DNA from 4 places in the Streptomyces sp. NPDC028331 genome. Region 1 is predicted to be linked to each of the others. Evidence: riboswitches for the same ligand, from Rfam matches in the RefSeq annotation. Region 1 holds a riboswitch; each other region holds the start of a gene.
The links. Region 1 has a riboswitch for cobalamin ahead of ACZ4SW_RS24890 (ribonucleoside-diphosphate reductase subunit alpha). Riboswitches for the same ligand answer to the same signal wherever they lie in the genome.
Positions count from the first base shown of each region.

Region 1 (5,256 bases):
AAGCTGGGCGGCTTCGACGACGTCTTCGCGAAGGCGGGTCACGCGTTCGCGCAGGTCAACCCGGTGACCGGCAAGCCGCGCGGCGCGCTGGCTCCGGCCGAGGCGACCCAGTGGACGTACGGGACGCTGGCACTCGGATCGGCGCTCGCGCTGTTCATGTACCCGCACTCGATCACCGCGACGCTGTCCTCACGCAGCCGTGAGGTGATCCGCCGCAACACCACGATCCTGCCGCTGTACTCGCTGATGCTGGGCCTGCTGGCGCTGCTCGGCTTCATGGCGATCGCCGCGGGCGTGAAGGTGAAGAACGGGCAGCTGGCGATTCCGCAGCTGTTCGAGGACATGTTCCCGGACTGGTTCACGGGCGTGGCCTTCGCGGCGATCGGCATCGGCGCTCTGGTGCCCGCGGCGATCATGTCGATCGCCGCCGCGAACCTCTTCACGCGCAACATCTACAAGGACTTCATCAAGCCGAACGCCACGGCCAAGGAGGAGACCCGGGTCTCCAAGATCGTGTCGCTGCTGGTGAAGGTGGGCGCGCTCGTCTTCGTCCTGACGATGGACAAGACCGTCGCCATCAACTTCCAGCTGCTGGGCGGCATCTGGATCCTGCAGACCTTCCCCGCTCTGGTCGGCGGCCTGTTCACGCGCTGGTTCCACCGCTGGGCGCTGCTGGCGGGCTGGGCGGTGGGCATGGTCTACGGCACGGTCGCCGCATACGACGTCGCTTCCCCGACCAACCCGGCCCAGAAGCACTTCGGCGGGTCCAACGCGATGATCCCGGGCATCGGCGAGATGGGCTACATCGGCCTCACGGCCTTCGTCCTGAACGTGGCGGTGGCGGTGGTCCTGACCTTCGCCCTGAGGGCGTTCAAGGCCCCCGAGGGCATCGACGAGACGAAGCCGGAGGACTACACGGCGGACGCGGGCGACCCGGGGGTGCAGGTGGAGCTGCCGCCGGCCACGGCGGGCGCCTCGCACTGAGTCCACGTCGCACGCGGGTCAGCGGGCCGTCGGAGGAAATCCGGCGGCCCGTTGTCGTACCCGTCCGGCACACTCGGCCCATGGACTTCACCATCCGGCGGGCGGCCCGGGACGAGTACGACACGCTCGGCGAGATCACCGCCCGGGCCTACCTCCGGGACGGCCTGCTCGACTTCGGCGAGAGCGACGCCTACCTCGGCGAACTGAAGGACGTGGCACGGCGGGCGGCCGCGGCAGAGGTACTGGTGGCGGTGGCGGACGGGAGTGTGCTCGGCGGCGTCACCTTCGTACCGGCCGGCGGCCCCATGGCCGACATCGCCGGACCGGGGGAGGCCGAGATACGGATGCTCGCGGTGGCGCACGCCGCGCGCGGCCGGGGCGTCGGGGAGGCCCTCGTCCGGGCCTGCGTCGACCGCGCGCGGGCCACGGACGGCTGTGTACGGATCGTCCTGTCGACCCAGTCCACCATGCGCACCGCCCACCGCATCTACAAACGTCTGGGCTTCGTCCGTACACCCGAGCGGGACTGGAATCCTCTCCCCGATCTCGACGACATCACTCTGCTCACCTACGAGTTGGCACTCTGACAACGCTGCGACACAACATCTGGGGGTGGCGCCGCGACCCGGCACAAGATGTATGCTCATGCTCGCTGTCGCCGCAGGGGAATCCGGTGCGAATCCGGAACTGTCCCGCAACGGTGTACTCGTACACGTATGCCCGCATACCGTCGTACGAGCGTCAGTCCGAGGACCTGCCGACAGTGCGCCCGGCCGTCCGGTCCGGGTGCCTGACGTCCGGGCCTCGTGGAATGGGCCGGTGGACGCGACGCCGCGTGCGCTCGTGAGCTGCCCCCTGCCCTCCACCGGGCCCCCTGCCGAGCGAGGGAGAGCCCCACGTGACCATCGCGCCAGCCGATCCGGCTTCAGCCGCGGGCGTAGAAACCGACGGTCCCGGTGCCGCGCTGCTGCGGACCCTGACCGAGCTCACCGCCGACCTCCCCGACGCCGACCCCGGCCGGGTGGCCGCCGCCGCGCTGCGCGGCCGGTCCGCCCGCGCCGACGAGGCCGAGCTGCGCGAGCTGGCCACGGAGGCGGCCGCCGGCCTCATCTCCGAGGACCCCGCCTACTCGAAGCTGGCCGCCCGCCTGCTGACCATCGGCATCCGCGCCGAGGCCGCCTCCCAGGGCGTCACGTCGTTCACCGGGTCCATCGCCGTCGGCCACCGGGAAGGGCTCATCGCGGACCGCACCGCCGCGTTCGTACGCCTGCACGCCGACCGTCTCGACGCCCTCGTCGACGGGGACGCCGACGACCGCTTCGGCTACTTCGGCCTGCGCACCCTGCACAGCCGCTACCTCCTGCGGCACCCGATCACCCGCAAGGTCATCGAGACGCCCCAGCACTTCATGCTCCGCGTCGCCTCCGGCCTCGCCGAGGACGACAGCCCCCGGTCCGTGGACGAAGTCGCCGCGCTGTACGGGCTCATGAGCCGCCTCGACTACCTCCCCTCCTCCCCCACCCTCTTCAACTCCGGTACCCGGCACCCCCAGATGTCGTCCTGCTACCTCCTCGACTCCCCGAAGGACGAGCTGGACTCCCTCTACGAGCGCTACCACCAGGTCGCCCGCCTCTCCAAGCACGCCGGCGGGATCGGCATCGCCTTCTCCCGCATCCGCTCCCGCGGCTCCCTGATCCGCGGCACCAACGGACACTCCAACGGGATCGTGCCGTTCCTGAAGACCCTCGACGCCTCGGTCGCCGCCGTGAACCAGGGCGGCCGGCGCAAGGGTGCCGCCGCCGTCTACCTGGAGACCTGGCACTCGGACATCGAGGAGTTCCTGGAGCTGCGGGACAACACCGGCGAGGACGCCCGCCGCACCCACAACCTGAACCTGGCCCACTGGATCCCGGACGAGTTCATGCGCCGGGTCGACGCCGACGGGCAGTGGTCGCTGTTCTCCCCCTCGGACGTGCCCGAGCTGGTCGACCTGTGGGGCGAGGAGTTCGACGCCGCCTACCGCAGGGCCGAGGCGGCGGGACTCGCCAGGAAGACGATCCCCGCCCGGGACCTGTACGGCCGCATGATGCGCACCCTCGCGCAGACCGGCAACGGCTGGATGACCTTCAAGGACGCCGCCAACCGCACCGCCAACCAGACGGCCGAGCCGGGCCACGTCATCCACTCCTCCAACCTCTGCACGGAGATCCTGGAGGTCACGGACGACGGGGAGACCGCGGTCTGCAACCTCGGGTCCGTCAACCTCGGCGCGTTCGCGGCCGACGGCGACATGGACTGGGAGCGGCTGGACGCCGCCGTCCGCACCGCCGTCACCTTCCTCGACCGCGTCGTGGACATCAACTTCTACCCGACCGAGCAGGCGGCCCGCTCCAACGCCAAGTGGCGTCCCGTCGGCCTCGGCGTGATGGGCCTGCAGGACGTCTTCTTCAAGCTCCGGCTGCCCTTCGACTCCCCCGGGGCCAAGGCCCTGTCCACGCGGATCGCCGAGCGCATCATGCTCGCCGCGTACGAGGCCTCCGCGGACCTCGCCGAGCGCCCCCAAGCACCTACGACAAGCTCCGGTGCAGGGGGGACCCCCATCGGCCCGTTGCCGGCCTGGGAGAAGACCCGCACGGCCCGCGGTGTGCTGCACCCGGACCACTACGGCGTCGAGTTCACCTGGCCGGAGCGCTGGGCGGCACTGCGGGAGCGGATCGCGTCGGTCGGCATGCGCAACTCGCTGCTGCTGGCCATCGCCCCCACCGCCACCATCGCCTCGATCGCCGGCGCGTACGAGTGCATCGAGCCGCAGGTCTCCAACCTGTTCAAGCGCGAGACACTGTCCGGGGAGTTCCTGCAGGTCAACTCCTACCTGGTGAAGGACCTGAAGGAGCTGGGCGTGTGGGACGCCCGGACCCGTGAGGCGCTGCGCGAATCGAACGGCTCGGTGCAGGACTTCGCCTGGATCCCGGCCGACGTACGGGCGCTGTACCGCACGGCCTGGGAGATCCCGCAGCGCGGCCTGATCGACATGGCCGCCGCGCGCACCCCGTTCCTGGACCAGGCCCAGTCGCTGAACCTGTTCATGGAGACGCCGACCATCGGCAAGCTCTCCTCGATGTACGCGTACGCCTGGAAGCAGGGCCTGAAGACGACGTACTACCTGCGCTCCCGCCCGGCGACCCGTATCGCCCGCGCCGCCCAGGGCCGGGCGCAGGCCCGGAAGACCGTCCCCGTCCAGCAGGTCGCCGACCCCGACGCGGTCGCCTGCTCCCTTGAGAACCCCGAGTCCTGCGAGGCCTGCCAGTAATGACCAGCACCACCCGTAACACCAACCTCCTCGACCCGGGCTTCGAGCTGACCCTGCGCCCCATGCGCTACCCCGACTTCTACGAGCGCTACCGGGACGCCATCAAGAACACCTGGACCGTGGAGGAGGTCGATCTCCACTCGGACGTCGCCGACCTCGCCAAGCTCACCCCGGGCGAGCAGCACCTGATCGGCCGCCTCGTGGCCTTCTTCGCGACGGGCGACTCGATCGTCGCGAACAACCTGGTGCTGACCCTCTACAAACACATCAACTCCCCCGAGGCCCGGCTCTACCTCAGCCGACAGCTCTTCGAGGAGGCCGTCCACGTCCAGTTCTACCTGACGCTCCTGGACACCTACCTTCCGGACCCGGACGACCGGGCGGCGGCCTTCGCGGCCGTGGAGAACATCCCTTCCATCCGCGAGAAGGCCGAGTTCTGCTTCAGGTGGATGGACTCCGTGGAGGAGATCGACCGCCTGGAGACCAGGGCCGACCGCCGGCGCTTCCTGCTCAACCTGATCTGCTTCGCCGCCTGCATCGAGGGACTGTTCTTCTACGGCGCCTTCGCGTACGTCTACTGGTTCCGCAGCCGGGGCCTGCTGCACGGCCTGGCCACCGGCACCAACTGGGTGTTCCGCGACGAGACGATGCACATGTCGTTCGCCTTCGACGTCGTGGACACCGTCCGCAAGGAGGAGCCGGACCTCTTCGACGACGAGCTCCAGCGGCAGGTCACCGACATGCTGCGGGAGGCCGTCGAGGCCGAGCTGCAGTTCGCCCGCGACCTGTGCGGTGACGGCCTCCCGGGCATGAACACCGACTCGATGCGGCAGTACCTGGAGTGCGTCGCCGACCAACGCCTCGCCCGCCTCGGCTTCGCCCCGGTGTACGGCTCGGAGAACCCCTTCGCCTTCATGGAGCTGCAGGGCGTTCAGGAGCTGACCAACTTCTTCGAGCGGCGT
Region 1 covers NZ_JBVHTR010000018.1:7,192-12,447, forward strand. The annotation lists gene mctP (monocarboxylate uptake permease MctP) at 1-984, shown strand, start outside; gene ACZ4SW_RS24885 (GNAT family N-acetyltransferase) at 1,065-1,571, shown strand; cobalamin riboswitch at 1,624-1,760, shown strand; gene ACZ4SW_RS24890 (ribonucleoside-diphosphate reductase subunit alpha) at 1,883-4,294, shown strand; gene ACZ4SW_RS24895 (ribonucleotide-diphosphate reductase subunit beta) at 4,294-5,256, shown strand, end outside.

Region 2 (5,256 bases), on a different contig from region 1:
CGGCCGGTCGTGATCCGCACCGACGGCGTGGAGACCGACACCACGGAAGCCCCGAAAAGCGGTCGTCGCGCAGGCGTGCATGGCAGGATCCCACCCCATGGACGTGTCCTGGGCGGTACGGAGCCTGCGCGCGGCGGTGTTCGCCGTCGTGTGCGTGCTGCTCGCCGTCGGCGGACACACGCTGGCCACCGGCGCGGTGCCGCCGGTGTGGGTGGACGCGGCCGGGTTCCTGCCCGTGTTCACCGCCGCCGCCGCGCTCGCCGGGCGGGAGCGCTCGCTGACCGGCATCACCCTCGCCATGCTCCTCGTGCAGGGCGGGTTCCACCTCGGCTTCGCGGCGGCCGAGCCGACGCGGATGGCGATGAGCATGCCGGGCATGGCGCAGGGCATGCGCATGGCCGTCCCGCCGCACGCCATGACCTCGCACGCCGTCGCCGCGCACCTGGCCGCCGCCCTGCTGGCCTCCTGGTGCCTGCGGCGCGGCGAGGCCGCCCTGTGGTCGGTGCTGCGCAAGGCCGCCGCCCTCGTCCCGCGCCTCGCCGTCCGGTGGTGTACGGCACCGCTGCCCGCGTACGTCAGGCCGCCGCGCCCGTACGCCCGACGACGCCGCCTCCCGGGGCAGGCGCTGCTCCGCCACGCGCTGTACCGGCGCGGCCCGCCCCCGGCGGCCCCGTACACCGTCTGAACCCCCCAACACCGAACGCACGTACGGAGCTTGCCCACCCATGTCCCTGACGCGTACCACCCTGCGCCGCGCCACCACCGTCGCCGCGCTCGCCGCCGCCGGTGTCCTCACCACGGCCGGAGCCGCCTTCGCACACGTCACCGTCCACCCCGAGAGCTACCCCAAGGGCGCCACGGACGGCGTGCTCACCTTCCGGGTGCCCAATGAGGAGGACACCGCCGCGACCACCAAGGTGCAGGTCTTCCTGCCCACCGACCACCCGGTCCTGGGCGTGCTGGTCACCCCGCAGGACGGCTGGACGGCGCAGGTGACCACCACCAAGCTCAAGACACCGGTCAAGACGGACGACGGCACCATCACCGACGCGGTCTCCCAGATCACCTGGACCGGCGGCCGCATCCGGCACGGCCAGTACCAGGACTTCAACGTGGCCTTCGGTCAACTCCCGGACAACACGGACAAGTTGACGTTCAAGACGCTGCAGACCTACTCCGACGGAAACGTCGTCCGCTGGATCGAGGAGGCCCAGAAGGGGCAGGACGAGCCGGAGAACCCGGCGCCGGTGCTCAAGCTGACCGCCCAGGGCACGGCGGAGGGCGGCGGTTCCACCGCGGCTGAAGCCGGCACCGAGGAGAAGCCGAGCGCCGCCACGACGAAGGCCGCCGCCACCAGTGACTCCACCGCCCGGGGGCTCGGCATCGCCGGTCTGGTCGTCGGCGTGCTCGGGCTGGCCGCCGCGGGCTTCTCCCTCGCCCGCGGCCGCACCGCCGGATCCTCCGAATCCACCGGCTCCTCCGGCACCTCCGCGTCCGAGTGACCGGGGCCCCGCCCCGTCGGCGTCACCCGCCGTCGGCGGGGCGGGGGGCCCAGCGCTCCTCGACCTTCGCCAGCCGCCAGTACGCGAGGGCCGCCGCCCACACCACGACGAACAGCCCGACGATGACGAAGCCCACGTTGTCGAGGTCGAGCCCGGCGATCCAGCCCGTCACCGCGTCGTGCAGGTCGAGCTTGTCGTGCAGCACTCCGACCAGCTCGATCGTGCCGATCAGGAAGGCCACCGCGATCGACAGACCGGTGATGGTGAGGTTGTAGAACACCTTGCGCACCGGGTTGGAGAACGCCCACTGGTAGGCGAAGTTCATGAACGTGCCGTCGAGGGTGTCGAACAGGCTCATCCCGGCCGCGAACAGCAGCGGCAGGCACAGGACGGCGTACCAGGGCAGCCCGGCCGCCGCCCCGCTGCCCGCCATCACCATCAGCGTGACCTCGGTCGCCGTGTCGAAGCCCAGGCCGAACAGGAAACCGAGCGGGAACATCTGCCCGGGGCGGCTGATGGACCTGGTGAGGCGGCCCAGGATGCGGTTCATGAACCCCCGGGAGTCCAGGTGCTGTTCGAGCTCCGTCTCGTCGTACGCCCCCGCCCGCATCGCCCGGAACACCCGCAGGATGCCCACCAGCGCCACCAGGTTGAGGGCCGCGATGAGGTAGAGGAACGAGCCGGAGATCGTCGTGCCCAGCACCCCGAGCACCTGGTGCGTACGGGAGTCGTCGTTCATCAGCCGACCGGCCAGCCGGGTGCCCCCGGCGATCAGCGCGGCGAGCACCACCACCACGCTGGAGTGCCCGAGCGCGAACCAGAACCCGACCGACACCGGGCGCTTGCCGTCCGCCATCAGCTTGCGGGTGGTGTTGTCGATGGCGGCGATGTGGTCGGCGTCGAAGGCGTGCCGCATGCCCAGGGTGTAGGCGGTGACGCCGAGTCCGACGCCGAACGCCTTGGAGCCGACCTGGTAGTGCTCGGGCGCGACCAGCAGGAACAGCACCCCGAACGCCGCCACGTGCAGGGCCGCGACCACCGCCAGCAGTCCGGCGGTCCGCAGGGTGTCCTCGCGCCGCCAACGGAAGGAGGCGGCCTTGGGCAGGGCAGGGTCGGTCAGGGTCATGCGGTCACGCTCCAGCACCTCGTGGATCACTTCGTGAGATGCCGTGGCCGGTCTCCTGGCTGACGGATCACCGCGCCCGCCCCAACCTTCCCGGCCGACGTGCAGCCAGTGGCGCCACCCGCTGGAGGCGGGCGGCACGGGACGGGAACTCCCCGATCACAGTGGCGAGGGCCGCTCCGGCCTGAGCCCCTGGGGGCTTTCACCGGTCTTCCCGAACACCACGGCCCGCCCACCTTAGGGCCGGCCCCGGAACGCCTGCAAGACTGCACAGTTGCGCAGGTATTCCGGGGTATCGAAGATCACACAGCGGACCTGGGAGAATGTGCGCATGCATCTCGTCCCCGCCGACCGCGCCGGCAGGCGCACCATCGACGGCCACCGGGTCTGCGAGGCCATCGAGGCCATCGGCGCCCCCGAGGCCGTACGCACCTGGGCCGAACGCTTCTCGCTGCTGGCCGACCCCGGCCGGCTCGCCCTGCTGCTGGCCCTGCACCGGGCGGGCCCGCTCGCCGTCTCCGATCTCGCGGTGGCCACCGGCATGAACGACCCGGCCGTCTCGCAGGCGCTGCGGCTGCTGCGGACGGCCGAGGTGGTGACGGGTGAGAAGGAGGGGCGGATCGTCCGTTACCGGGTGACCGATCCCGTGGTGAACGAGCTGCTGAAGCAAGTCACCTGACGAACTCTCACCTCAACGCTCCCTCACCCCACCCTTGGTCCTCACTTCTTGGGTGAGGGCTTGGACTTGACCTTGTGCTGCGCCAGGTGGATGTCCTGGCTCGACAGCGTCAGCGGCGACCCGGTGAAGGCGCGCAGCCGGACCCGGGCGCCCTTCTTGGGGACGGCGAAGCCCTTGCCCGGCGCCTGGATCCGGTAGGTGGCGGTGGCGTGGGCACCGACGGACGACGGGCCCTGGAGCACCTTCCACCAAAGGCTCATGCCCTGGCCGGTGGTCACCATGAAGTGGGGCTGGACGGCGGAGTCACCGGTGTTGTCCACACGGACGGTGAGCGTCTTGACGGTCGCGGCCTTCCGGGTGGAGCCGATGGCCTGCATGCGCAGCGGCGGTTCCCCGGTCGCCGCGAGCGTCACGGCCAGCAGAGCCGGTACCACCAGGGCTCCGGCCAGCACCATGCGGGCCGTCCGCCGGCCGTGCAGCAGCCGCGGCTGCCAGGCGGTGGCGAACGCGGAGGACGGCACGGTGACGGCGGCCGCCAGCCACAGCGGCGTCATCAGCAGGTAGTAGCCGTCCTGCGAACGGGTCGCCAGGAAGAACGCGCACCAGGGCAGCACCGTCGCCGCCGGGCCCAGCCGCCGCACGAACAGCACGAACAGCGCCAGCAGACCCGCCAGCAGCAGCATGCTCGCGTGCGAGTACCAGCTCAGGCGGTCGCTGCCGTCGGTGAAGTACAGGGAGATGTCGACCAGGCCCTGGCCGTGGATGATGGCGCCCTGGGTGATCGGCAGCGCGATGCCCTCGAGCCAGGTGCGCGGCTCGGTCACGATGAAGTACGCGTTGATCAGCAGCCAGGTCCCGACCGCGATGCCCACGATCCGCCCCACGGCGAGGGCCGCCGCACGAGCCCCCAGCTCACCGCGCCGCACCGCGTAGACGCCGGCGAGCAGGAACGGCGTCAGGAACCACGGCAGTTGCTGGGCGGCGCAGGCCGCGCCCAGGCAGGCCGCCCGCGCCCAGTCGGCCGGCCCGCCCGTGCCCATCCGTGTCCAGCGCACCACCACCGGGATCAGGAAGGCCAGCGCGACGACCGCCGGGTAGCCGAGCCGGGCGTACATCGGGATCATGCCGAAGCCCAGGCACACCATGGTGGCCGCCGAGCGCCACGGCGCCGGCAGCATCTTCCACATGACGACCGCGCCGAGGGCGATCGCGGTGGTCGGGACCAGGACCTCGGGCAGCGCGCCGTGACCGATCCGCAGCAGCGGCGCGGTCAGGAGCGCGGTCAGCGGCGGATAGCCGTAGGTGTAGTCGTAACCGCCGTCCACGGTCGGGGTGTAGGCGACGGTGGTGTGGTGCCCGAACAGCCAGGGCCAGGCCTGCCCGTACATCGGGTTGCCGTGCAGCAACTCGCGGGCGGCCTGGATGGTGAGGATCGACTCGTCGCTGTAGTCGTGCAGCACGGCGGACGCGCAGTACAGAAGCGTGATCGCCGTCACCAGGACCACGAGATCCAGCCGGGCCAGCGAGCGGGTGCGCCGCACCACCAGCGTCAGCACGCCCGTGACCAGGATCGACGCGTAGCAGACGGAGATCACCGCGGCGATCGGCGGGTGATGGCTGGCGGCGGTGTTCCACACGTTGCGCGTGTTGATCAACAAGCTGATGTTCGCGAGCAACGTCAGTACGCGGTGCCACTGCGCGGGAGCCCGGTCCGGCTCGTTCTCGCCCCGCGCCACCAGCGGGAGCGCCCACCGGACCCTTGTCGACGGCTTCACTTCTGCCACATGCACGCAAGGACGCTAGGAGGAGATCATGAACGACGAGCGCCCGGTGGTGAAGAACGCGGTGGCAGCGGGGTGAAGAGATCCCGTACGGAGGGTTGCGTTCGGCGGCGGTTCTCTTCCGGTTGACCGCGACTTGGTCCACGCCTCAGTAGACGTCCCGCACATACC
Region 2 covers NZ_JBVHTR010000009.1:73,168-78,423, reverse strand. The annotation lists gene ACZ4SW_RS15640 (hypothetical protein) at 98-685, shown strand; gene ACZ4SW_RS15635 (YcnI family copper-binding membrane protein) at 726-1,502, shown strand; gene nicT (Nickel transporter NicT) at 1,525-2,628, opposite strand; cobalamin riboswitch at 2,657-2,866, opposite strand; gene ACZ4SW_RS15625 (ArsR/SmtB family transcription factor) at 2,957-3,304, shown strand; gene ACZ4SW_RS15620 (hypothetical protein) at 3,346-5,040, opposite strand; gene ACZ4SW_RS15615 (molybdopterin-dependent oxidoreductase) at 5,234-5,256, opposite strand, start outside.
Region 2: another riboswitch for cobalamin. It lies ahead of nicT (Nickel transporter NicT); the one in region 1 lies ahead of ACZ4SW_RS24890 (ribonucleoside-diphosphate reductase subunit alpha).

Region 3 (5,256 bases), on a different contig from region 1:
AGCACGTCCTCGCCGACGGGCGCGGTCACCTCGGACTCGCGGACCGCCCCCCGCAGGGACACCCTGAGTCCGTCCTCCTCGTCGATCCCGAGCCCGTGCCGGAAGGGCAGGACGCCGTAGGTGCGCCGCCCGGTGAGGTCCCGCAGCATGTCGAGGCCCGGTTCCAGCAGGCTGACGTCCCCGCGGAACTTGTTCACCAGGAACCCGGCGACGAGTTCCTGGTCCTCGGGCGACAGCAGCGCGACGGTCCCGAAGAAGGAGGCGAAGACACCCCCGCGGTCGATGTCGCCGACGACGAGGACGGGCAGCTTGGCGTTGCGGGCGATCCCCATGTTCACGATGTCGGTACGCCGCAGGTTGATCTCCGCCGGACTGCCGGCCCCCTCACAGATCACCGCGTCATACGTGCCCCGCAGCTCGGCCAGGCAGTCCAGCACGGTGCCGAGGAGCTGCTGCTGCCGCCCTCCGTGGTACCCGCGCGCGCTCAGCTCGCCGACCGGTTTGCCCAGCAGCACGACCTGGCTGCTCTGCTCGCCGCCCGGCTTGAGCAGCACGGGGTTCATCAGCGCGGTCGGCTCGATGCGGCACGCCTGGGCCTGCATGGCCTGCGCCCGCCCGATCTCGGCGCCCTCGCGCGTGACGAAGGAGTTGAGGGACATGTTCTGCGCCTTGAACGGCGCGACCTCGACCCCCTGCCGTACGAGCCAGCGGCAGATCCCGGCGGTGACGACGGACTTGCCGGCGTCGGAGGTGGTACCGGCGACGAGGAGTCCGCCGCTCATGACGTCCGTCCCTTCGCGAGAAGCCTTCGGGCCGCCAGGCGCCCGGCGACCGTGATGCCGAGCGCCAGCCCGCTCACGCGCCGGGAGAGCCGTACGGCCCGCTCGATGTCGTCCGTACGGACGGCGCGCCCCGCCGCGTTGAGCACGGGCCGGTGCTCCACGCGCCCCCCGTACGAGAGCGTCCCGCCCAGCCGCACGCCGAGGGCGCCCGCGAACGACGCCTCCACGGGGCCTGCGTTGGGGCTCGGGTGCTTCGCGGCGTCGGAACGCCAGGCCCGCACCGCGCCCCGCGGGTCGGGGCCCGCCAGTGCCGCGAGAATGGCGGTGAGCCGTGCCCCCGGCCAGCCCGCGACGTCGTCGAGGCGGGCCGAGGCCCATCCGTAGCGCCGGTAGCGGGGCGACTTGTGGCCGACCATGGCGTCGAGCGTGTTGACGGCGCGGAAACCCGCGAGGCCGGGCACCCCGGCGACGGCTCCCCAGGTGAGCGCGCCCACGACGGCGTCGGAGGTGTTCTCGGCGACGGACTCGACGACCGCCCGGGCGATCCCGTCCGCGTCCAGCGCTTGCGGATCCCGCCCGCACAGATGCGGCAGCCGGGCGCGCGCGGCCTCGACGTCCCCCGCTTCGAGGGCGCGCCCGATGGCCCGGGCCTCCCGGGCGAGCGACGTGCCTCCGACCACGGCCCAGGTGGCGGCGGCGGTCAGGGCCGTGGCGGCGGTACGGGAGGGGCGTACGGCGGACGAGGCGAGCGCCGCCAGCGTCACGGCGCCCCCGGCGCACACGGCGGTGTGCAGCGCGCCCCAGCCGCGGTGGTCCCGCCACAGCACCCGCTCCACGGCCGCCGCCGCCCGCCCGAACGCGGCGACCGGATGCCCGCGGCGAGGATCGCCCAGCAGGAGGTCACCGAGGAGTCCGGCGGCGGCGCCGTACGCGAAGACGCGATCGGCACCCATCGGCTCAGCCGACCGTGGGGTCGGTCAGGGCCCGGTGACAGAACCTCAATCGGCAGCCGCGCATGGCGATATGTCCTCACTCAGGGTGTCCACGCCCTGGTTCGACGAGACCGGCGGCGAGAGTTCCTGGCTCCCGGGGACCTCTTCCCCGGTGACAGTGGCGGGACCGCGCCGGACTCGCACCGGCTTCCTCTCCTGCCGCCGTACTGGCTCCGGCAGTCCACCACGCGCCCAGAACAGCCGTCAACTTGCTCTTGACCTGCGGTGCTGCGGTGTGCTGAGTTCCACACCGCTGAAATCACGTCAGTCACCCGAATCGGTGCTTTCGTGGCGAAGTGGCGGTCGCAGGGGGCGCGTTCCGGCGCATGACGCGAAACGGCGCACCGGCCCGGTGCTCGTCTTTCGCCGCCCGGCGGGGTGTGCTTTGCTGGCGGGACTCGAGAAACCCGGCAGTGGACGGCGTCCGAGCGAACCGTCCGGAGGACGGGAGGGACCCGCATGGGGGACAGGGCCAAGGAATTCTCGTCCGGCGCGGGAGGTCCCCACGCGCCGCACCCTTCGCTGGCGGCAGCGGCTCCGCTGGCGCTCTTCTCGCTGACGACGGGGATGTTCGCGGTCGGAATCGGTGCGCTGGCGGCACTGCTGGTGCCCGGAACCCCGGCGCGGGCCCTGGTCTGGCTGGTGGTCACCATCGCGGCCGCCACCTGCGCGGGGCTGTGGTGGGGCCTCACCCCGGTCACGGAGCGCCTGCGCGTACTGGGCCGGGCGAGGGCGGCCGTCCGGCAACGGGACTCGCGGACCCCTTGACCGCGGGGGCGGCCCTTTGAGCCCGGGGACGTGAGAAGCCCCCGCAGCACACCGCTGCGGGGGCGACTGCGGACTGCTCCCGCCGTCAGGCGACGATCAGGTGGATCCCGTACGCGACCGCCGCCGCGCACGCCGCGAAGCAGGCGTAGGCGCCGGTGGCCGCCAGGGCGGCCGTGCCGCCCCGGGCCGAGTCCTTCTTGGTGAGGCCGACGACGCCCAGGGTGAACAGGCCCACCAGGGCCACGGTGACCGCGAGGCTGACGCCGAAGACGGAGCCGAGGGCTGCCCAGTCGATCTTCATGAGTGGTGATTCCTTAAACCGTGGCGGCGGGAGCCGGCTCGGCGGAGGTGCCGGAGTCCGGGGCCGGGATGGTGGTCTGCAGGTCGGTGGTGGCGTCCGTGTCCGCCACGACGGTGCCGGGCGCCTCGACGGTGACCTCGGGGGCGTCGGCCGTGGTGACCGGACCCGCCGGGGGCGGGATGACCGCGGCGATCGCCGCGGTGACGACACCCGCGGGCTCCGTCTCGACGTCGTTGACGTTGTCGACCGTGACCGGCTTGCGGCGGGACAGGGTCCAGATGACGCCGGCGCCGGCGACCAGCAGTACGCCGGTGGTGGCCGTGCCCCAGGTGCCCTGCTTGGTGAGGAGTTCGGCGCCCGCGCCGACCAGGCCGGCCGCCGGGAGCGTCAGAACCCACGCGGCGAGCATCCGGGTCGCGGTGGACCAGCGGACCACGCCGCCCTTGCGGCCGAGGCCCGCGCCCATGACGGCGCCGGAGCACACCTGGGTGGTGGAGAGGGAGAAGCCGAGGTGCGAGGAGGCGAGGATCGCGGTCGCCGCGCTGGTCTGGGCGGCGAAGCCCTGCTGCGGCGCCAGGTCCGTCAGGCCCTTGCCGAGGGTGCGGATGATGCGCCAGCCGCCCAGGTAGGTGCCGAGCGCGATGGCCAGGCCGGCCGAGACGATGACCCAGGTGGGAGGGTTCGAGCCGGGGGCGATGACGCCGCCGGTGACCAGGGCCAGCGTGATGATGCCCATCGTCTTCTGCGCGTCGTTCGTGCCGTGGGCCAGGGAGACCAGGCCGGCCGAGGCGATCGACCCGGCGCGGTAGCCCTTCGCGGTCGCCTTGTCGTCGGCGCGGCTGCCGATCACGTACGACAGGCGGGTGGCGAGCATCGAGGCGAGGCCCGCCACGACCGGCGCGGCGACCGCGGGGATCAGGACCTTGGTGACGATCGTCGAGCCGTTCACCGCGGACCAGCCCGCGGAGGTGACGGCGGCACCGATCAGACCGCCGAAGAGGGCGTGGGAGGAGCTGGAGGGCAGACCGAGGAGCCAGGTCAGCAGGTTCCACAGGATGGCGCCCACCAGGGCCGCGAAGATCACTTCGACGCGTATGCCCTGTTCGTTGATGATGCCGCCGGAAATGGTCTTGGCGACCTCTACGGAGAGGAAGGCGCCGAGGAGGTTCAGCGCGGCGGACATCGCCACCGCCGTCTTGGGCCTCAGGGCGCCGGTCGAGATGGTGGTCGCCATCGCGTTGGCTGTGTCGTGGAAACCGTTCGTGAAGTCGAACACGAGAGCGGTGACGATCACGATTCCGAGGAGGAGCGTGATGTGTTCCATTTACCCAGGCTTCTGTGGGAGGTCAGTGGCTGTTGGACCGTAGGCAACCTGGGTGAACAGAAGATGAACTGAGACGGGCTGGAGGGTGTACCAATCGGCGTGCCGACGTTCCGTTTGTGACCGGGTGGCGCCGGCCGCGGCATCACCTGCGGCCCGCGGCGGCCACCAGGGCCCGGCCGGTACCCACAGGGGCCCCGCTCCGGCCGGTCCCGGGCCGGGCGGAGAGATTTCCGTCACCCCCTGGCAGGATCACCGCATGGCCGATCAGCGACCGCGACCCGACGCGGGGGACCCACATCAGGACGTACCGGACGGGCGGGGGCCGGAGACCCCGGCAGCGGGGCCGGACCTGGCACGGGCCTGGGAGCAGCTCGTCGCGACCGCCCGCCGCACCGTCGCCGACGGACTGGTCGTCGGCACCTCCGGCAACGTCTCCCTGCGCGTCGGCGACACCGTGCTGGTCACCCCCACCGGAGTGCCGTACGAACGGCTGACGCCGGGCGACGTGGTCGGGGTCGGCCTCGACGGCCGGCAGGTGCTCGGCACGCTGCGCCCGACCAGTGAACTGCCCATGCACCTGGCCGTCTACCGCACGACGGACGCCCGGGCCGTCGTGCACACCCACGCCGTCCACGCCACGGCCGTCTCCGCACTGGTACGGGAGCTGCCGCTGATCCACTACATGGCCGCCGCACTGGGAGGCGCGGTGCGGGTCGCCCCCTACGCCACCTACGGCACCCCGGAGTTGGCCGAGAACATGCTCCGGGCCCTGGCCGGCCGCAGCGCCTGCCTGCTGCAGAACCACGGCACGGTCGCGTACGGGTCCTCGCTGGACCAGGCCTACGACCGCACGGCCCAGCTGGAGTGGATGTGCCGCGTGTGGCTGACCGCGTCGTCCGTACCGGGCCTCACCCCGCACCTGCTCGGCCCCGAGCAGGTGGCGGAGGTAGGGGAGCGGTTGCGGGGGTACGGGCAGCGGTGACGGACCGGCCGGCCGGGGCCGCCCTCGGGCGCGCCCCGTGGGTCACACCGCGCCCTTCTCCCACTGGCCGGGGGCGGGCTCCACCGGGAGACTGGATGGATGCGCAC
Region 3 covers NZ_JBVHTR010000003.1:49,597-54,852, reverse strand. The annotation lists gene ACZ4SW_RS04315 (cobyric acid synthase) at 1-782, opposite strand, end outside; gene ACZ4SW_RS04310 (cobalamin biosynthesis protein) at 779-1,735, opposite strand; cobalamin riboswitch at 1,836-1,976, opposite strand; gene ACZ4SW_RS04305 (hypothetical protein) at 2,234-2,542, shown strand; gene ACZ4SW_RS04300 (hypothetical protein) at 2,628-2,843, opposite strand; gene ACZ4SW_RS04295 (inorganic phosphate transporter) at 2,857-4,167, opposite strand; gene ACZ4SW_RS04290 (class II aldolase/adducin family protein) at 4,424-5,149, shown strand; gene ACZ4SW_RS04285 (alpha/beta hydrolase) at 5,249-5,256, shown strand, end outside.
Region 3: another riboswitch for cobalamin. It lies ahead of ACZ4SW_RS04310 (cobalamin biosynthesis protein); the one in region 1 lies ahead of ACZ4SW_RS24890 (ribonucleoside-diphosphate reductase subunit alpha).

Region 4 (5,256 bases), on a different contig from region 1:
ATGGCCAAAGCCCAGACCGTCCCCGGCGCCATGCGGGTCATCACAGCCGACGTCCGTCAGGGAGGCGGCGGTGCGGCGGGTGACCCTCGAAGCGCTTCTGCTGTGCCGCGTACAGGTCCTGGCGGCGGACCCGGTCGTCCCCGTGGTGATATCCGCGACGGCAGTCGTCGGCCGGATGGCTGTACCGGCGGGTCGGGCCCGCGACCTGCTCGACAAACGTCCGCCGCACACAATGCCGTCGCAAGCGGCTGGATCACCGCCCTGTCGAAGCTGGGCCTGAGCTGACCAGCCGGCGCCGATGTAGGTCAGCCGTCGGCGTCCGCTTCCGGCAGCGCTTCGGGGCAGGGCGGTATCCGAGGTGCGTCGACATGGACCTTGCACGGATATGCCTGCCGAAGCTGGTCAGAGACCGACTGTGCCGGGGCCGCGCAGCGGCGTGACCACGGGACGGCCGTCGGTGTCCGTCGTCACCGACACCCGTGCCGCGTACACACGGGCGATCACGTCCTCGGTGATGACCTCGGCAGGCGTGCCGCTCGCCGCGACGCGTCCCTTGTCGAGCAGGACCAACCGCTCCGCGTACTGTGCGGCCGTGGTGAGGTCGTGCAACGTGGTGACCACGGTCAGGCGCCGCGTGCCGCGCAGCTCGTCCACGAGGTCGAGAACGTGCTGCTGGTGTCCGAGGTCGAGCGCGGAGGTGGGTTCGTCGAGGAGCAGCAGCCGGGGTTCCTGGGCCAGGGCCCGGGCGAGCGCGGCGCGTTGCCGCTCGCCGCCGGAGAGCACGGACAGACGGCGAGCGGCATGGTGGGTGAGGTCGAGCGCGGCCAGCGTGCGCGCCGCGGCCTGGCGGTCGCGTTCACCGGGGCTCGCGAGGTAGCCGAGGTGGGGCGTGCGGCCCAGCAGCACGTACTCCTGGACCGTCATGTCCGGCGGCAGTACGGGTGCCTGCGGCACGTAGGCGATCAGCCGGGCCCTCTCCCGGGCGCGCAGGCGCCCGACGTCGGTGCCGCCGACGACGACCGTGCCGCGATGGGGGAGCAGACCGGCGACGGCGCGGAGCAGCGTCGACTTGCCCGCCCCGTTGGGGCCGATCAGCGCCAGCCAGCCGCCCGGGGCGAGGGCGAAGGACACCGCGCGCACGACCGGGGCGCGGTCCAGGTCGACATCGAGCCCTGCCACGTCGAGCCCGTTTCCGGCGAGTTCGCTCATGTGCGCACCGACCGGGTGGAGCGCAGGATCCATAGGAATGCCGGAGAGCCGATCAGTGCGGTGACGACGCCGATGGGCAGTTCGGCCGGTGCCACAACGGTGCGGGCCAGAGCGTCGGCGAGGACCAGGAATCCGGCGCCGAACAGCAGGGACAGCGGAAGGACGAGCCGATAGGAGGCGCCGGCCAGTCGGCGCACCGCATGCGGAACGACGATCCCGACGAAGCCGATCAGCCCGCTCACCGCCACGGCGCTCGCCGCGGCCAGTGCGCAGGCGGCCACGACGGCCAGCCGGATGCGGCCCGGGTGCATGCCGAGGGCGCGGCTCTCCTCGTCGCCGACGGACAGCACGTCGAGATGGCGGCCGTGCAGCAGCACGACCACGACGGCGGCCGCCGTGTAGGGCAGGATCTCCACCGTCTGGTGCCATGTGGCGGCGGACAGGGAGCCCAGCAGCCAGGAGTAGACCTGCTGGATGTCCTGGCTGGAGCGCTGGAGGACGTAGGTCTGGACGGCGGTCAGGAACATCGAGACCGCCAGTCCGGCGAGCAGGAGTGTCGAGGTGCCCGGCCCGCCCGCCACGCCGGCCAGGTAGGCGATGGTGACCCCGGCCAGCGACCCGACGAACGCGGCCACGGGCACGGCCGCCGGTGCCGTACCGCCCAGGGAGACGATGGCGACCGTCGCGCCGAGGCCGGCACCCGCCGACGCGCCCAGCAGCGAGGAGTCGACCAGGGGGTTGCGGAACACGCCCTGGTAGCCCGCGCCGGCGAGCGAGAGCGCGCCGCCGACCACCGCTGCGAGCACCACGCGTGGCAGCCGGATCTGGAAGAGCACGGCACTCTCCAGCGGGCTGAGCCCCGAGGGCAGATGGACCCACGGCACCCGGTCCAGCAACGCGGTGGCCGTCGCCAGCGGACTGACGGCCGCCGCCCCCGCCATCGCACCGACAAGCACCGCGGCGGCGAGGAAAGCCACCGCGATTCCGTAGACCCGCACGGTGCGAGAGCGCGTTCCGACCCTGCTCACAGCCACTGCCCGCCTCGCGTCACCGGGCGGAGGCCTTCTGGACCGCCTGCGCGATCTGCGCGACCAGTTGGGGCAGACGCGGGCCCCAGCGGGAGGCGACGTCAGCGTCCAGGCTGATGATCCTCTTGTTCTTCACCGCCGGAATCCCCGACCAGCCGGGCCGGGCCGCGACGATCGCAGGGGTCTGCCCGCCGTCGGACGACCCGTCCGAGAGGAATATCAACTGCGGCTGCGCCGAGACGATGTACTCCTGGGCCAGCTCGGGATATCCGCCGTCGGAGGCCTTGTCCGCCTTGTCGGCGATGTTCTTCAGGCCGAACAGGGATGCTATCTGTCCGACGAAGGTCGAGGAGGTCACCGAGTAGTAGGGGCTGGCACCCAGCTCCCAGTAGTAGCTCAGGTTCGCATGGTCGGAGCCGGCCTGCTTGACCGTGGCGGCTATCGCGGACTTCATACCGGCGACGGATCGTGCGGCCTGCGCTGCGTGGCCGGTGGCCCGGCCGAGCTGCTCGATCTGGCGGTAGGCGTCGTCGATTGTCGCCGCCGCAGGCTCGATCAGCACGGGCACGTCCAGCTTGCGCAGTCCGGCGACCAGTCCGCCGGAATCCTGCGAGGCGACGACCAGGTCCGGGTCGTACTTCACGATCGCCTCGATGTTCGGGGTCAGTCCGCTGAGACTGGTGACTGGCGCGCCGGCCGGATGGTCGGAGTTCGCGTCCACCGCGACGACCTGCTTGCCTGCGCCGATGGCGTACAGGTCCTCGGTCGCGGTCGGTGAGAGCGACACGATGCGCCGCGGTCGGCTCTTGACGGTGACCTTGCCGTTCGCCGGAGTCACCGTCACGGGGAACGACGCGGCGGCGGACGATCCGGATGCCGAAGCGGTCGACGCGGCGGTGCCGGAGCTCTTGGAGCTGCAGCCGGCGACGAAAGCCACGGCCGCGATCAGGGCGGTTGCCGCCGACAGGGCGTGGACGAGCGGCTTGCGCCGACGAGGCCGAAGCCGGACAGGTCGCCGAAGCCGAGCAGGTTGGTGTGCCATGCGGCACTTCCTCCCGAAAGCACGGGAAGAAGCCAATCCGTCGACGGGCCGCGTCGAACGCGCGCCGACGGAGACGGATCGCCCTTCCCACGAGGGTCGATGTCGTAGCGCGGCAGGAGGCGACCTGGCTTGGGCCCTGGTTGAGGCGGCCCTCACAGTTGCGGGACAGCGCCGGACTGGCCCGCATGGCACGGGCGTCACCGGCTTCGCTGCCTGACGCGCTGCCGGAAAACCTGCATGACCATGCAGATTTCCGACCGCCGCACACTAGCACGTCGGCCGCTTTCCGGACCGACGCGGTGTCGGGAGGGCAAGCCGCTGCCCGGCGGCTTCAAGCTCGGCATCAACCCCGGACTGGTCGACGCCCACGGCCCGACCGGCCACATAGCAGGCTTGTTGTCATGTACGAGGTTTGACGCCGGAAGGTCGTTCTCTCACCTCTTGACGGCCTCTACGATCTGCTGGGCAGCCTGGGCGGGTGTGAGGTGTGTGGTGTCGACGACCTCCGCTTCGGCGTGCAGCCACGTTCGGGCCGCCTCCGCGTAGGGCTCGAGGTATTGGAGACGGAACGGGGAGTTGGGGCCAAGAACGGTGTCGCGCGCGATGCGCCCGCGGAGGGTCTCCTGGTCGGCATGGAGGACGAAGTGCCGGACGGGAATGGCGTGCTGGGCAAGGCCCGAGCTGATCTCGCGCCAGTACTGCTCGACCAGGATCGTCATGGGCATCACCAGGATGCCGCCGGTGTAGTCGAGGACGCGTCGGGCGGTCTCGACCACGAGGGGCCGCCACGGCGGCCAGTGCTGGAAGTTGTCCGTCGCGGGCAGTCCCGGCTTGATGTCCATGAGTGTCTCGCCGACTTTCTCGGCGTCGAACACCCGTGAGTCCGGGAGCATCCGCTGCACGAGCGCACTGGTCGTCGTCTTGCCGGCGCCGTGGGTGCCGTTGAGCCATACGATCACGAGAATCGAGGCTAGCCCCGACGGGCCGCGGGTGACCGATGGTCTGCGGAAGAAACACGTGTGACAAGCCGAATGCCTCGTTGGCGACAATGACGCTGCCTCAACCGGTCGGGCCGGGATCGTTCTCCTACTATCTGTTCGCCCTGCACGGCGGTGAGGGCACGGACTCCCGCCTGCGCTTCTGGCAGGGTCTGCGCGAGGACTCCGAGCGAGATCCGGAGTGGATGGCCCGGTACTTCAGCCCGTTCACCCTCTACCAGCCGGCCGAGGGCAAGGGCCTGATCATGTGGGGCAGGTCGGAGACGGCGGGCAGGTTCTACTGGCTCGCCGACAGCACGGCCGACCCCGCCACCTGGCCGCTGGTCGCATGGCTGGAATACGGTGAGCAGTGGCACCAGCTCGCCATGTCCGTCCCCGAGTTCATCTACCGGACGATCGCGGACGCCGGGTTCCAGCCGTTCACGGTCGCGGATCCCCAATTCCCCGCGGCCTTCTATCCCGCGGAGGACAAGGCGCCGCACGAGCGACCGGAGTGAGGCGGCGGCCGACCGGCCGACCGCGACCGCGTACCGGGAACGAGCGACCGGGCCCCGCCATCGCGGCGGGGCCCGGTCCTTTGCCGCAATCCGCGCCGTTGCGCGGGGTTCGGCCAGAGCCCCTGCAAGACGACCCCGGGTTGGCCCGCCGGCCCGTGCCCGGTGGCGCCCAGCGAGCCGAACAGCTCGACACGTACGTGGCTCGTCTCCTCCAGCAGGCCGTCCTGCTCCAGGGCGTACGCGAAGGAGTGCGCAGCACGCATGGGGCCGACGGTGTGGGAGCTGGAGGGGCCGATGCCGACCTTGAACATGTCGAAGACGCTGATGCTCATCCGGTGCTTCCCCGGTACTCCGTGCAGGCGTCGAGCAGCCAGGTGGCGAGGTAGGACGCGAACGAGGCGCGCACCAGCAGCCAGACGCTGGACGCTCCTTCTCCTCGCACCACGAGGGTGACCGGCGCCTGGGCCAGCAGCGTGGTCGGG
Region 4 covers NZ_JBVHTR010000022.1:15,522-20,777, forward strand. The annotation lists gene ACZ4SW_RS27800 (ABC transporter ATP-binding protein) at 403-1,209, opposite strand; gene ACZ4SW_RS27805 (FecCD family ABC transporter permease) at 1,206-2,186, opposite strand; gene ACZ4SW_RS27810 (ABC transporter substrate-binding protein) at 2,257-3,174, opposite strand; cobalamin riboswitch at 3,378-3,531, opposite strand; gene ACZ4SW_RS27815 (AAA family ATPase) at 3,714-4,238, opposite strand; gene ACZ4SW_RS27820 (hypothetical protein) at 4,328-4,774, shown strand; partial or broken gene ACZ4SW_RS27825 (serine dehydratase beta chain) at 4,891-5,106, opposite strand; gene ACZ4SW_RS27830 (sarcosine oxidase subunit gamma) at 5,103-5,256, opposite strand, start outside.
Region 4: another riboswitch for cobalamin. It lies ahead of ACZ4SW_RS27810 (ABC transporter substrate-binding protein); the one in region 1 lies ahead of ACZ4SW_RS24890 (ribonucleoside-diphosphate reductase subunit alpha).